DNA from 4 places in the Paenibacillus sp. FSL R7-0026 genome. Region 4 is predicted to be linked to each of the others. Evidence: riboswitches for the same ligand, from Rfam matches in the RefSeq annotation. Region 4 holds a riboswitch; each other region holds the start of a gene.
The links. A riboswitch is a leader RNA that binds a small molecule or an ion and turns the genes downstream of it on or off. The one in region 4 is predicted to bind thiamine pyrophosphate.
Positions count from the first base shown of each region.

Region 1: it holds a riboswitch for thiamine pyrophosphate, as region 4 does, so the genes downstream of both, MKY44_RS04500 (ABC transporter ATP-binding protein) here and MKY44_RS16270 (thiamine phosphate synthase) in region 4, are expected to answer to the same signal.
Region 2: it holds a riboswitch for thiamine pyrophosphate, as region 4 does, so the genes downstream of both, tenA (thiaminase II) here and MKY44_RS16270 (thiamine phosphate synthase) in region 4, are expected to answer to the same signal.
Region 3: it holds a riboswitch for thiamine pyrophosphate, as region 4 does, so the genes downstream of both, thiC (phosphomethylpyrimidine synthase ThiC) here and MKY44_RS16270 (thiamine phosphate synthase) in region 4, are expected to answer to the same signal.

Region 1 covers NZ_JBBORG010000001.1:990,237-994,301, reverse strand. Annotated here, with positions in the region: gene MKY44_RS04505 (radical SAM/SPASM domain-containing protein) at 143-1,018, opposite strand; TPP riboswitch at 1,201-1,303, shown strand; gene MKY44_RS04500 (ABC transporter ATP-binding protein) at 1,463-2,227, shown strand; gene MKY44_RS04495 (ABC transporter permease) at 2,217-3,032, shown strand; gene MKY44_RS04490 (ABC transporter substrate-binding protein) at 3,091-4,065, shown strand, end outside.
Region 2 covers NZ_JBBORG010000001.1:3,253,555-3,257,619, forward strand. Annotated here, with positions in the region: gene MKY44_RS14535 (endo-1,4-beta-xylanase) at 1-1,856, shown strand, start outside; TPP riboswitch at 2,064-2,161, shown strand; gene tenA (thiaminase II) at 2,275-2,937, shown strand; gene MKY44_RS14545 (CotH kinase family protein) at 3,062-4,065, shown strand, end outside.
Region 3 covers NZ_JBBORG010000001.1:739,382-743,446, forward strand. Annotated here, with positions in the region: gene MKY44_RS03480 (alpha/beta hydrolase) at 1-561, opposite strand, end outside; gene MKY44_RS03485 (IclR family transcriptional regulator) at 921-1,664, shown strand; TPP riboswitch at 1,813-1,926, shown strand; gene thiC (phosphomethylpyrimidine synthase ThiC) at 2,343-4,065, shown strand, end outside.
Region 4 covers NZ_JBBORG010000001.1:3,694,900-3,698,964, forward strand. Annotated here, with positions in the region: gene thiO (glycine oxidase ThiO) at 1-492, opposite strand, end outside; gene MKY44_RS16270 (thiamine phosphate synthase) at 510-1,172, opposite strand; TPP riboswitch at 1,397-1,506, opposite strand; gene MKY44_RS16275 (ABC-F family ATP-binding cassette domain-containing protein) at 1,582-3,132, opposite strand; gene MKY44_RS16280 (hypothetical protein) at 3,271-4,065, opposite strand, start outside.

The DNA of each region.
Region 1 (4,065 bases), 2.7 Mb from region 4:
GCAATATGCTGAAATCAACCTCTGGTATGCTCATTTGTAACGTATGTACCCCTAACTTTAATCACCGATAACAAAGAAAGACCACTACATTTGTCTCCAAATGTGTGATCTTGAATGGCTTCCGGCTTGCTGATATAAGATATCAGGCTCCGAATCTCTGACGATAACCGCACTTTCGACACAACTCTTCTACAGCTTCCCGCCTGGAGAAGCCATATACCAGATTGTTCGCTCGCTCACCCTCAATAATCTCCGAGAATGACTTCTCGTGCACATTACCCAGGTTAATTACACCCTCGCCATCAAGACAGCATGGAACCACCGTTCCATCCACAAGTACAGCTGCCTGACCGCGAAGTGCGTGGCAAAAACCTTTGCCGTCATCTTCAGGTGCATCCAGACTTGGCCACTGGAACTCATGGTCCTGATTCAGGTATACATTCGGGGCAATTTTTACCCCGCTGCCTGGAACCACTTTTTCCTCAATGCGGAAGTCCAGATTGAACTCACGTTCCAGTACTTCAAGGGTCTCCCGATTTCGATTCATCTGAGCATTTGTGAAGTTATCCTGCGTCAGATTCCACAGCCGGAATGAGATGATGACATTGTGCTTAACGGCCTCGTGTACAAAGGACAAAATATGACGCAGGTAACCGTCACGGTCTGTTGAACCTTCATGCCCATCGAAGCTGTGCAGGGAGAAATTCATCTGCCGCAGCGCTGGTTTGCCAAGCAATTTATGCTGAGTCTTGGGTAACAGTGTACCATTCGTTGTAATGTTCACCTTGAGTCCCTTCTCATGTGCGGAATCGAGCAACAGATCTATTTTGGGATGCAACAAGGGTTCGCCTTTGACATGTAGATAAATATGATTGGTGTGTGGTTTAACTTGTTCCAGTATATTGTTGAAGACTTCAGGGTCAATGAATCCTTTGGCACGTTGCGTCTGCGGACAGAAGCTGCAAGCCAGATTGCAGATACTCGTGATCTCAATATATACTTTTTTGAACGTTTTCAACTCGGGTCCCCATTCTGCCTAGGAGGGAGAACAATCCCACCTGCATTTTGTGATCCGGCCTGTACGGGCCATCCCTATTATATCGGGTTCATGAGCCGAGGTAAATTGTTCAGTTATCATGCTGCCTCTTTACAGTTCATGTTCAAGTGATATATGCTGAACAGACAACTGCATATCTTGAACTTTTGCACTAGGGGAGCCTTGCGGCTGAGACGAATATGACTATTCGGACCCTTTGAACCTGATCTGGATCATACCAGCGGAGGGAAGTGGAGCGGCCTTTTAGTAAGCGGAATTTTTTCATGTATGTGAAGATTAAATTGCGGATTTAACTTACAGACCCACTCATTTCTCCGGAAATGGGTGGGTCTTTTTTGTTCCTTTTGCAGAGTATAGGATGCCGTTGTTATTCCAGCAGTCTGGCATTAAGGGGGTGAGGATCAGATGACCAACCATGTAACCATTGAGAACATAAGCTTCGCTTTTTCCGAAAAAAAGGATTCACCCGTACTCGCCAATGTGTCGCTTCAGGTTCAACAAGGAGAATTTGTCTCGCTTATCGGGTCCAGCGGATCAGGTAAAAGCACACTCTTCAAGCTGCTCGCAGGCTTGCATGAGCCAACCGTCGGCACCATCGATATTGCTGATGTACCGCACGGACAACGGCTCGGACGAGTCGCCTATATGCCGCAGAAAGATCTGCTGTTATCCTGGCGTACCGTCATGGAGAACTGCATGCTGCCTGCCGAGCTTGCACCAGGTCGACAGGACAAGGACAAACTACGAGCCGATATCATCGCAGGATTGGCAAGGTTCGGCTTGTCCCGTTATGAGCAGGCCTATCCAGATGAGTTATCCGGCGGCATGCGGCAGCGGGTGGCATTGCTGCGTACCTTGCTTACAGGCGGGCAGCTCATGTTGCTGGATGAACCCTTCGGTGCACTCGACGCCTTAACCAAACGAGAAATGCATCGCTGGTTGCTGGAGCTGTGGGAGGGCTTTGGCCAAACCGTGCTGTTCATTACACATGACATCGAAGAAGCCCTGCTGTTAAGTGACCGTATCATTCTGTTAACTCCAGGGGGACAAGGTCAGCAGTTGCGGGAGATGACGGTTCCTTTACCACGCCCAAGGCATTCGGACATGATCTACGAACCGGCTCTCGTGCAGATGAGGAAACAACTGGAGGAACAACTGCATGCAAAATGATAGAGCTGAGGTTAGCGTCTGGACGTGGTGTTTTAAGTGGCTCTCGAGGTCGTTTTCCCAATATGGTTTGTTTATTATGCTCATGCTCTTATTACTGGCGATCTGGGAAGTGATTGTGCGTATGGGATGGGTGCCCTCCTTCATCATTCCTGCACCCACAGCCATCGTAAGCTCACTGGTTGAGCATCGTCGTCTGCTGTTGACTATCCATCTGCCTGCTACCTTTATGGAGGTTGTTGTTGGTTTTGTCTTATCCATAGTGACTGGAATTACGCTAGCAACAGGCATGCATATGAACCGATCGATTGAAAAGGCCATATATCCCTTCATTGTGATCAGTCAGACCATCCCGCTGATTGCCTTGTCCCCGGTATTCATCCTGTGGTTTGGCTATACGTTGTGGAGCAAAGTCGCGGTGGTGTTCTTAATCGCATTCTTCCCCATTGTGGTCAGTACCTACGATGGACTCCGCCAAGGCGATTCAGAGCAGCGTGAACTGCTGCTTACCATGGGCGCCAGCAAGTGGGATATTTTTTGCAAACTCCAGGTTCCACTGGCACTTCCCTCTTTTTTCTCAGGGTTAAAGATGTCTGTGGTGTACTGCGTGGTTGGGGCAACGATTGGCGAATGGCTCGGTGGCAGCAAAGGTCTCGGATACTTCAGCCGTCGCATGTCCAGCAACATGAACACGGATGCGATGTTTGCAGCTATTGTGCTTTTATCCCTGCTGGGGATCGTTTTGTTTGTACTGATTGCCTGGCTGGAGAAACGGTTTTGCTTACGACGTCATGGAGAGAAAAAATAGCTGGATAAAAAAAGAGCAATTAGATGTAAACAAAACGATGAAATGAGGAACTTCATTTATGAATAACAAAGGTATATACTCCCTGCTTCCCATCATACTCATTAGCCTTTTGCTGATCGTTAGCGGATGCAGCACCACGAATACCAGCAAAAACACGCCAACAACAGATTCTGCAACTAATGCACAGCAAACAGATCCGTCTGCAACCGAACCAGCATCAGACACCAAAGATAAACTGTCCATCATGCTCGACTGGTACCCGAATGCAGTACATTCCTTCATCTACGTTGCTCAAGAAAAAGGATACTTTGCAGTTCAAGGTCTAGATGTCGAAATTCAGATGCCAGCGGATACCAATGATTCACTCAAACTTGTTGCTGCCGGGAAAATTGATCTGGCTCTAAGCTACCAGCCCCAAATCTTGCTCGCGCGTGGCGAGAACATTCCTGTACGTTCCATTGCTGCTGTTGTTCGGCATCCACTTGTGCATCTGTTGACCGAAGCAAATGGCAACGTGAGCTCACCCAAAGATCTTGAAGGAAAAACTGTCGGTTATTCTTCGATTCCGCTGTATGAAGCGATGGTACGTACGATGATTAGCCACGATGGTGGAAACCCAGATAACATGAATCTGGTTGACGTTGGGTTCGATCTGATTCCTTCGCTGGCTTCCGGACAGGCGGATGCAATTATGGGTGGTTTTATTAACCATGAGCAATTGATTTTGGAGAAAGAAGGACATGCCATGAAATCGATTAACCCCGTCGATTATGGTGTGCCTGATTATTATGAATTGGTCCTGACTGCGAGTGAAGCTGGCATTGAAGCAAAAAAAGACCAACTTACCCGGTTCTTCAAAGCGATCCAGGAAGGACAGAAATATGTGACTGAGCATCCAGAAGAAGCCTTGAGTATTCTGCTCGCTCATGAGAATGAAACATCACCGCTTGACCCGGAGATCGAAACCAAAAGTCTGGCAATTCTGCTGCCACTCATGAATGAAGAAGGCCAACCGTTTGGTCGGCAGGAGATG
Region 2 (4,065 bases), 440 kb from region 4:
ATGGTATGGGTGTACGCGCACATGCGTTGTTGTGGCATATTGATGCAGCAGAGTGGATGTTCAAGGATCCTCAGGGTAACCCTGCGAGTCGAGAATTACTACTTGCCCGGATTCAGGATTACGTTGAAACCGTCATGACCCGATACAAAGGTAAGATCTATGCCTGGGATGTGGTAAACGAGGCGATTGCGGATAGCAATGGTGATGTCAACGGTTTACGTAAAAGTCCCTTTTATGAACTAATCGGTCCTGATTACATTGAAAAGACCTATGAATTCGCTCGTGCAGCCGATCCGAATGCCAAATTATATTACAACGAATACTTCACGGAAATCCCTGAGAAAAGAGAGCATATGTATCAGTTGGTCAAACGACTGAAAGAGAAAGGGCTCATCGATGGTGTGGGTTTGCAATCCCACTATAATTTGGAATCCCCGCCCATCAAGGAAATTGAAAAAACGATCAACATGTTCGCCGAACTTGGATTGGATATTCAGATCACGGAACTGGATGTGGATAGCGGAATTCCATTTGGTGAAGAGATGTCGGATGAAGTTGCGGTAAAGCAGGCGTATCGATATAAGGAACTGTTGGATTTGTACAAAAAACACAAAGATCATATTTCTTCAGTTACCTTATGGGGACTCCAAGATGAGAAGTCTTACAACAACCAGGCTATGCTGTTTGATTCAGCCCTGAAGGCCAAAAAAGCATACTGGGGGCTCGTGGATGAATCCAGCTTGCCTGTGTTGACACAGAGGGCCGTCTCACTTTCGGGTAAACCGGATATCAAAAAACAGTCACAAGATCCGCTCTGGAACAAAGCGGTGTCTACTCCACTGAAGGGTGACTCTTCGGGAACAGCCAGTTTCCGCACCTTATGGGATCATAGTAACCTGCATATCCTTGTGGATGTTCAGGATGCAAAGGCAGATGTGAATGACAGAGTAGATATCTTTGTTGATCTCAACAATGGCAAGACCACTTCATATGAAGCAGATGACCGACACGTAATCATTAAGCGGTCGGGCAAAGCTGAGGGAGCGGAGCAGCGTTCATATCGTGTACGCGAGACCAAAGCCGGATATCAGGTTGAATTGTCCATTCCATGGGGTGGTATCCAAGCCGGTTCAGAATATGAAGTTGGCTTGGATATCCGTGTGACTGATGGCGGTGCAAATGGGACACAACCTTATAATCCACTATACTGGAATGATCGAACACAATCTCAGGAACAAGATACAAGCAAATACGGCGTGATTCAACTCGCCCCTATGCCCCAATCTGCACAAGCTGTGCAAGGGATTGTTCAGATTGATGGGAAGAAAGACGCCCTATGGAATAAGGCTGTACCATTTGAAGTAAAAAGGTTGAATGAGACCGAAGGTGCAGAGGCAGTGGCTCGCGCAATGTGGTCGGGTGAGTATCTATACCTGCTGATCGACGTCACTGATCCAAACATCATCACAGATAGTATCAACCCATGGGATCAGGATTCGGTTGAGATTTTCCTGGACGAGAATCACCAGCGCACACCGTATTCTCAATATGATGATGCCCAGTTCAGAATCAGTGCAGACAATATGGCAACCTTTGCAGGGGGTGCCTCGCCTGGACGCCTTGTAAGTGCTGTGAAGAAAACAAATAAAGGATATCTCGTAGAAGCCCGAATCCAGTTACATTCACTGACGCCTAAAGCAGGAAATGTTCTCGGTTTCGAGCTTCAAGTTAACGACAACCAGGGCGGAGGTAAGCAGAGCGTAGCCAAGTGGAATGATACAACCAATGAGAGCTGGAGAAACACTTCCCAGTACGGAATACTCACTTTTGCGGGAAAGGACAAACTCGGGCATTAAACCATCGGCAGTAATTGTAAGAATAGAAACCATCATAACAGTGGCTAAAACTCAACCATTGTTGTGATGGTTTTTTGTCGTTTACATACGTCACTCAAGCTGATGAGGGCGATACAATCTGCCTTGACTATATTTAACAGCCCTTGATATACTAAATGAATGTTATTTTTTCTTTTATGTGGATAAGAAAGTAATTAACTACATACTAACCGTTTGCGAGGGAGCCTTAACCGGCTGAGAGGGTGTTAAACCGACCTTACCTGATTTGGATAATGCCAACGTAGGGATGCAACGATGAAACACTGTACTTGGGTAGCTCATGCGAACCCCCTTGTTTTAGTGTATTTGTCTGCGAAACATCCTATGGATGTTTCGTTTTTTTGTTTTTAAATACGTACATTATGAATTGGAGGAACACATGTTGACTATTTCAGAGAGACTATATCAGGCAGCACAGCCCGTGTGGAAGGAATGTCTCGAGCATCCCTTTGTTAAAGGAATCGGAGATGGTACCTTACCAGTTGAACAATTTCGTTATTATTTGCTGCAAGACTACTTGTACCTGTTCGAATATGCCCGTGTATTTGCACTAGGTATCGTCAAGTCGCACGACCCCAAATTGATGCAGTTTTTTAGTAAAAACGTAGATAACATCCTGAATGGTGAAATGAAAATTCATCGTTCTTATATGGAGCGATTAGGAATTACAGAGGATCATGTTTTCCAGGTAAAACCTGCACTGAAAAATGCAGCATATACTAACTATATGCTCTCTGTTTCCCATGCAGGTGGCATAGCAGAAGTACTTGTATCCATTCTGGCCTGCTCATGGAGCTATGCAGAGATTGGTCAAGTCCTTGCCCAAAAGCCAGGCGCAGCTGATCATCCTTTTTACGGAGAGTGGATCACAGGATATGCTTCCTCTGAATACAACAGCAGCAATCAATCCCTTGTGACGTTTACGGATAAGCTATTAGAAGGCTGTAGCGAGGAAACATACCAACGGATGGAGGATATTTTCGTGATGTGTAGTCGCTTTGAGCTTGATTTTTGGGAGATGTCATGGAGGCTGGAGCCTTAAGTTCACTGGTAGTTAATTCAATTAGAGAGTACCATATGACGCCACTCATTCAGATTCATTTAAGAATTGCCATCTATGATGATTACATATAAAAAGATTCAACAACAATCATGAGGTGATGGCAATGAGCATATACAAATGGCCTAAATTTATCGGTGTAGCGGTGTTATGTACTGCAATGCTGACGGCATGCAGCTCGACTAATCAAGAGAATGGAGACTCGGACAACAATCCGACTGAAAAGGAACAAACGAATACGGATAATCAGAGTAAAACGGAGAATACTGCGCAGACAGTAGGGTATGCCGATCAAATCAACAAAACTGAGGTTATGTCCATTTCGATTGATGTGGATGAAACGGCATGGAAAGAAATGCTGGATAATGCAAATGAGGAGCAGTACATCTCAGCTAATATTACGATTAACGGAACAACGATTGAAAACGTCGGAATTCGTCCAAAGGGTAACTCCAGCCTTCGGCAAGTCGCTAGCGATGATACAACGGATCGATATAGTTTCAAAATCAAGTTTGATGAGTATGTTAAGGATCAAACTTGGATGGGGTTGGACAAGCTCGTTGTGAACAACATGATTAGCGACAATAGTTATATGAAGGAATACTTGAGTTATGACATCATGAGTTATATTGGCGTAGACGCACCCTTATTCGCGTTCTCCAATATTAGTGTAAATGGAGAGACTTGGGGTTTGTACCTGGCTGTTGAAGACATTGACAGCGGATATCTCGCCCGAGCCAAGAATGATGAGGGTGAACTTTACAAACCGAACAATGATGACAACATGGGGGCAGGAGGAATGGGAGGCCCAGATGGCAATCCTTTTGCACAAGGGTATGGAAATATGCAGCCACCTACTGAAGGTATGGCGCCACCGGATGGTGCAAGTCCACCGAATATGAACAGCGGGACAGGGGAAGATGGAGCGAATACACTACCGGAAGCAGGTATGAAGGGTAACCGTGGTCCAGGTGGTATGGATGGAAGCGGCAATGGTGTTTCATTGGTGTATACCGATGACAAATCATCCAGTTACTCCGCCATCTTCGACAATGCTGAGACCAAAACAACAGAGGAAGATTATCAGCGTGTCATTGAATCGCTCAAAAA
Region 3 (4,065 bases), 3.0 Mb from region 4:
CATGGAGAAACCCCAGACAACCAGTTCCTGTGCACCACGTTGCTTGGCGAACTGGATGGCACCCAGCAATTGCTGTGACTCAGCTTTACCACCTGTGGCCACAGCTTTGTTCACCTGTGAGGCGAAGCCATAATCGAACATGACCACGTTGAACCCAAGTTGATGGGCATAGTGAGCCAGGTCATACATGGGTACCCATGTTTCTTCACGATTGGCACCATAGCCGTGACTGAAAATAATCGTTTTGCTTGCAGCATTGTCAGCAGGTATATACCATCCCTGCATCGTCCGGCTGCCATCTGCTGCCGGGAACGTGATGTCTTCGTACTTCATGTTCTTGGCCTGCATTGGATTGGAGAAGACCGGCGCTACAGTAGGATTGGATAATACCCATGCGATATAACCATGCAGTGCAATAAAACAAAACAGTAGAAAAAATACAACGGAGAGCAGCAACGCTACGATAATATGTTTGAACCGAATCAGCCTCGGTGATAGGGAAGAGGGCAGGTCGGACACTTTTGTTTGCAGCGGGGCTTCGCTCTGGGATGATTGATACATGAATGCCCCTCCTTTGAAGTTCAGTTGAAGATAACAACGACATGAAAAGAGAATTGCGTCGATTTCAGAGCCTGCTTCAGAGCGATATCTTAATGTAATATATCTTTATCGTATGTTCCAATATAGTCAAAGTCAATTGATTGAGGGCATTTGTTACGCAATTGTTATATAGTTCTTAAGATATATGGGTAACATTACCTTAGTGTGTAAATTACAGGGGATTAAGTCTTATAAAAAGGAAAAATTTACACGTTTGCCTATTTTGATTTTGGCTCTTTTTGGTTTACAGATGAGACCGTTTCTCATATAATTTATGTAACCAAGTTTCATGTGATGAAACATGAGGAGGGCATTATGCCATGGAAGATCGCAAGTTAACCGTCCGGGCTGTGGAACGGGCGCTGGATATATTATTATGTTTTACCACACGCAGTGATCTGGGACTCACCGAAATTGCCAGCCAGATCGGCCTGCACAAAAGTACAGTCCACCGTTTGATGGCTACGCTGGAGGATCGAGGGTTCGTGATCCGCGATGCAGCAACAGAGAAGTACCGACTTGGCATCCGAATCTGGGAGCTGTCAGCTCATATGTCCCGCAGTGATGATCCCGCTATACTGCTGTTACCTGCGATGGAGCGACTGAGAGATCGATTGGGAGAGACCGTGAGTCTGTACCTGCGTGATGGAAGTGAACGGATTCGGATTCAGGCTGTGCAAAGTGATCAGGCGATCCGCCGTGTCGCTCCTGTTGGCGTTAGACTCCCGCTGTCTGTGGGGGCTTCCAGCAAAGTTTTGATGGCGTTTGCCACGGACGAGGATCGTGAAGAACTGATGAACGGGCCTGAATGGCCTGTGTTTATTGATCCGGCGGTGTATTTGGCGCAAATGGGAGATATCCGGGATAACGGATATGCAACGAGTTATGAGGAACGTGAGCCGGGAGCTGCCGCGGTATCTGTACCGATTATGGATCGCAGAGGCAATATTGCAGCTGCGCTCTCGGTCTCAGGGCCTGTCAGTCGACTTTCGCAGGAGACATTGCATGAATACGCACCTGTGTTGAAGGATGCAGCTACGCAAATGGGGCTCATGTTATCCTGATGTTGAGGTGAGGTTTTTCTCCAATTGAGTTGGTGTTCTGGAATATAAAGGTTGTTTTTATGTTCCGGTTGCGCTACTCTGTAATGGACGGCCCAACGGGGCCAGCTTCATTGAACATGAACGGCGGCTTATGTAAGCCGCAACTTACTAACGTTACTGGGGGAGTCCGAATTGTCCGGACTGAGACGGAATCGCATGAGATTCCGGACCCTTTGCACCTGATCTGGATCATACCAGCGTAGGGAAGTAATCGGCGATATGACCACAACCACCACATGATGTGACCCTTGTAGGGCTCCGTTAAGGAGCTGATTGAAGGTGCATTATTGGTGATGGACATAAAAGTCGGTTCCTTCGGGGATCGGCTTTTTTATATACAGTGAACGGGCGATATAGCGCGGATTTTATGGGCTCCTTTTTCAATAACCTGCAAAAGTGGGCTTGGATGAGGAGGGAAGTCTCATAGATCGATGATCTGTGGCAGCCTCCGTCTGTTGTTATCTGTACATGAAAGGTGTCTCCCTTGGTCTGGTGTAGGATCGCTCTTTCTTCTCTGCATTGCGCATGATTGGGACAGGTACGAAATTGAGCTAATGACGAAACCAACCAAACAAGCGACGAACACTGAGGAGGAGACAAGCGAACATGAGTACAGGAAATCAAACGGGACAACAAGCGATGGAACAGCAACATAACGATCAGCAGGTGGAAAAGGAAACAGGGGCGGCCGGACGGGTTCAGCCCTTTCCCGGCAGCCGCAAAGTCTACATTCAGGGCTCACGGCCGGACATTGCTGTTCCGGAGCGTGAGATAGCCCTTCATGACACGAATACTCCCCAAGGGGTGGAGCATAACGAACCGCTGCGTGTCTACGATACGAGCGGCCCGATGACCGATCCCGCATTTCATGCGGATATCCGTGCAGGTCTACCAGCTCTGCGCACTCGCTGGATCACAGAGCGTGGCGATGTCGAAGCTTATCAAGGCCGTACGGTTAAACCGGAGGATAACGGACTGAAGCCCGGAGGGAAGAGAGCCGGCGCCGAAGAGTATCCCGGATTACGTGGCAAACCCTTGCGGGCACAGCCGGGACGCTGTGTAACCCAGATGCACTACGCGAGGCAGGGAGTCATTACGGCAGAGATGGAATTCGCCGCCATTCGTGAAGGCGTGGAACCGGAATTTGTGCGGCAGGAGCTGGCGAGTGGACGGGCCATTCTGCCATCCAACATCAATCACCCGGAGAGTGAGCCGATGTTGATCGGTCGTCATTTTCACGTGAAGATCAATGCCAACATCGGCAACTCTGCCGTATCTTCCTCCATTGAGGAAGAGGTGGAGAAGATGACTTGGGCGGTACGCTGGGGATCGGATACGGTGATGGATCTGTCCACAGGCAAAAACATTCATACCACCCGGGAATGGATTATCCGCAATTCACCTGTGCCGATTGGTACGGTGCCGCTGTATCAGGCGCTGGAGAAGGTGAATGGCGAAGCGGAAGCGCTGACCTGGGAGTTGTACCGTGACACTCTCATTGAGCAGGCAGAGCAGGGCGTGGACTACTTTACGATTCATGCAGGTGTGCTGCTACGTTATATCCCGATGACCGCCAAGCGGATGACAGGTATTGTGTCTCGGGGCGGGTCCATTATGGCAGCATGGTGCCTTGCGCATCATCAGGAGAATTTTTTGTACACCCATTTTGAAGAAATCTGCGAGATTATGAAAAGGTATGATGTGGCGTTTTCGCTGGGAGATGGACTTCGTCCAGGCAGTATCTACGATGCCAATGACGAAGCTCAGATGGCGGAACTGGCTACGCTCGGGGAACTGACACAGATCGCATGGAAGCATGATGTGCAGGTGATGATCGAAGGTCCGGGGCATGTACCGATGCATAAGATCAAGGAGAATGTGGACTTGCAGATGGAGATCTGTAAAGAAGCACCGTTCTATACGCTGGGGCCGCTGACGACCGACATTGCCCCGGGTTACGATCACATCACGTCCGCCATTGGGGCGGCCATGATTGGCTGGTTCGGCACGTCCATGCTCTGTTATGTTACGCCAAAAGAACATTTGGGCCTGCCCAACAAGGATGATGTGCGGGAAGGGGTCATCGCCTACAAGATCGCGGCCCACGCTGCCGATCTGGCGAAGGGCCATCCGCGTGCCCAACGCCGGGATGATGCATTGTCCAAGGCACGGTTCGAGTTCCGCTGGCGTGACCAGTTCAACCTTTCGCTGGACCCGGAACGGGCGCTGTCCTACCATGATGAGACGCTGCCGGCAGAAGGGGCCAAAGAAGCTCATTTCTGCTCCATGTGCGGACCTAAGTTCTGTAGCATGCGCATTACGCAGGACATTCGTGCCTTTGCCGCTGATAAAGGATTGTCCG
Region 4 (4,065 bases):
GGGAAGAACCTCACTCTCGTAAGGTCTGTAGTAGGCTCCATACGTATCTCTGTTAAGCCATGATGCCTCCTGTTGCACAACGGAACGATCCCACCATACCTCATCAGCAGAAGCAGACAACGCAGACTTCCGATTGTCCTTGTAACTACTTAATTCACTGTATGAACGAAAAGGAGTTAGGAATCCCTGACGTTGCAGACCAACCTCTACCTCACTGAGTGTAGCCATTAGCACCTGTTGCTCGATAAGTAACTGTCTACTCTGCCTGGCGAGCTTAGCCATCAAAGGATGAGCAAAATCCTCACTATCTGCCGCCAGCATTCCAGCCGCCGCGCAAGAAGTGCCACCTGCAATCGCCGAACGCTCCAGCAACAGCACATCCTGTCCACGGGAAGCAAGCTCATACGCAATGGCACAACCAACAACGCCTCCGCCTACAATAATCGTTTCTGCATGAATCTTATCTGGTCTATCTGTAATGATCTTTTTCATCCTCTCATCTCCTTGATTCAGCGACTCAGACTTTCTGTAGCAACGATAGCCTGCCTTAATAATGCAGCCGCCCGATCCGGGGAATCGCTCGCCCATACATTCGAGATCACAGCGACTCCCTGTGCGCCTGCAAAGCGAATAGCGTGAATGTTTCCCGGTTCGATGCCCCCAATCGCCATGACAGGAATGGAGACACCAGAGCACACTTCAGCCAGAGCATATAATCCTCTTGGTTCAAGATCCGGCTTACTGTTGGTTGAGTAGACATGCCCGAAGAATAGGTAATCGGCTCCCCGTTCTTCAGCGAGTTTTGCCTCATCGATTGAATGAACAGATATACCCAGACGAAGGCGTTGCACATTGCTTATAACAGCAGGGTTATAGTTTCGTATCGCATCTTGCCCCCAATGTACACCGCCATAGATGTCATTCTGTGAAGGCAGCTCTGAACCATTGATAACGATACGACAAGATGGAACGCCAACACCACGCAGACTTTCAGCCCAACCGATCTTTTGTTGCCACGAGAGTTGTTTCTCTCGTATGTGAATATAGTCCACCCATGGCCAAACGTCCTTTGCAGCTTTTACAAAAGATGCTTGATCCCCTGCACCCGTAGATACAACATGCAATTCAAATGATTCTTGAACATGTTCATGAGAAATTACCGTACTGTTCATCTCCTTCCATGCGTGAATGCTATGAAAACACAAAAAAGCCACTCCCGTAGGGGAGTGGCTGCGTATTAATTATAGGACCAGATGACTGACTGATACATACAGTTCATTTCGTGCAATAAAGCTATAGACCCTATAGCCTTAACGTTATACACGCAACTGCATGTTTCAATTCGTTAAACAGACGGTTGAATCCTTCGAATTGCCGTTTGCTCAAGTCATTCACTGAAACGCGCTCGCCACTTCCCTACGCTGGTATGATCCAGATCAGGTGCAAAGGGTCCAGAATCGCATTCTTCCATCTCAGCCGCATCGTGCGGCCCCCCTAGTGTTCATATGAAGTTGTAGCCTATATTACCATAGACGGATTTTTTTGTCACCGTTCATTTCTATTAAGCATTGCTTGAATTGTCTAGTTTTTCTCAGACCATTCTTCAACATTCCATGTTTTGGTGACCCAACCCTCGTAGAAATCAGGTTCATGAGATACCAGTAACACCGTTCCCTTGAATTCTTGCAAGGCACGCTGCAACTCCGCTTTGGCTGTGACATCGAGATGGTTTGTCGGCTCATCGAATAAAATCCAGTTGCTTTCACGCATCAAGAGTTTGCATAAACGAACCTTGGCTTGCTCTCCACCACTCAGCATGTTAAGCGGACGGGTAATATGCTCATTTTTCAACCCACAGCGAGCGAGATGACCACGGACCTCATTCTGGGTCAAATGTGAAAACTCATTCCAGACATCCTCAATCGGCGTGATATTCCCAGCACGAACTTCCTGCTCAAAATAGGCCGTTTCCAGATAATCTCCCAAGAAAGTCTTTCCACTGAGTGGAGATATTTTTCCCAGGATGGTTTTCAGCAGTGTTGATTTACCCACACCATTACAACCTACGATGGCAATTTTCTCACCGCGCTCAATCGTCATCGTCATTTTGGGCAGCAAAGGATACGTGTATCCAATTTCAAAATCAATACCCTCAAAGACCGTTTTGCTGCTCGCGCGGGCATCCTTGAATTTGAACGTTGGTTTGGCTGCTTCATCTGGACGATCAATACGTTCAATTCTGTCCAGCTGTTTCTCCCGGCTCTTCGCTCGACCTGAAGTTGAAGCACGTGCCTTGTTACGCTGAATGAAATCTTCCTGCTTCTTGATGTACTCTTGCTGCTTCTCGTATGCATCAATATGCTGGGCTTTATTCATATCAGCCATCTCGAGGAACTTGTTATAGTTCGCTGCATATCTCGTTAATTTGGCAAATTCCAAATGATAAATGACATTTACGACTTCATTCATGAATTCCGTGTCATGGGAGATTAAGAGGAACGCGTGCGGGTAGTCCTTCAGGTAACGTGACAGCCATTCAATGTGCTCTACATCCAGATAGTTGGTCGGCTCATCCAGCAAAAGAGCTGTAGGTTTCTCAAGCAGAAGCTTGGCAAGAAGCACCTTGGTACGTTGTCCACCACTTAGAGCTGCGACATCCCGATCAAGACCAATTGCGGACAAACCAAGACCATTGGCCATCTCTTCCACTTTTACGTCAATCAGATAAAAGTCGCCCTGTTCCAGTTGTTCCTGAATATCGCCCATCTCTTCCAGCAACTGCTCCAGCTTATCTGGATCTGCATCTGCCATCTGGTCCGTAATATTCATCATTTCTTTTTCCAATTCAAGCAACGGAAGGAATGCATCTTTAAGCACGTCACGTATGGTTTTGCCTGGCGTAAGCTTCGTGTGCTGATCCAGATATCCATAACGGACCTTAGGTGTCCATTCCACTTTTCCACTATCTTTAAGCAATTTACCGGTAAGGATGTTCATTAATGTGGATTTACCCACACCATTGGCACCAACAAGTCCTACCCGCTCTCCGGCAAGTAAACGAAACGATACATTTTTAAATAACGTGCGATCTCCAAAATTGTGACTTACGTTCTCTACTGACAATAAACTCATAAGATGAGGTTGCTCCTATCTATTAGACATTACTTTTGTTATTGTTCCGAAACCCTATTCTAGCACAGGTCCCGTCTTTTCTGAAAGTAATGTAAACAGTTCAGGAACCTCTTACATGAATTTGTCATACAGGCTACCCTAACGATTAGAGCATTTATATTCGAAATAGCCTTGTGCAGCTGCTTGTCTTGCGTCTGTGAACACCTCTTCAGCACGGTAACCATTACCACATGTGGAGGGGTAATAGTACTTGATGTCCGTTAAAGGATCTACCCCACCTACGATGGCCGTTTTCTTCACAAGTCTGCCTCCACCAATCGCATAATTGTTGATCTTTTGGTCACCCACACCTATACCTTGGATAAAGGCCATAATCCCTGTATCGTTAATGGAGTTGTACCAATCTTCCTGCGCAATCAGGGGCATCGTAAACGTATAGGAAATACCGTTCTTTCTGGCAAACTCATTATGGCGGTTAATCACATCAGCCAGATTATCCTGCACAGTGCTTACAATTCGGCTTCGTCTAACTTGCTCAAATACGTCGGCATCCTGAAGCAAAGGAATCTGAGAGCTAGAAGAAAGTTCTTTTTGAAATCCCTCAATCCATTTCCCTGCGTTTGCGTCATAGGCATATACGTAGTCGTCCAGTGTAAAGTTAATACTGTTACCATTAAAATCTGAATATGTATAAGGTTTCTTGGCGCTCCACACTTGCCTGAAAGAATCTTCACGGTTACCCGTCATCTCTGTTTCTGTGGACAACATATAATAGCCATCATAATCCAGAATAACCACGGCAGGAATGTAATTAAACATGTTTCGAATAGCTGCGGGATCATCCTGAATCCCCATATTCAAAGCCATCGTCTGCGTAAATGTTAACAAGGCAAGCTCTTTGTCCGCTTTAACAAACTTGGTTGAATCATAACC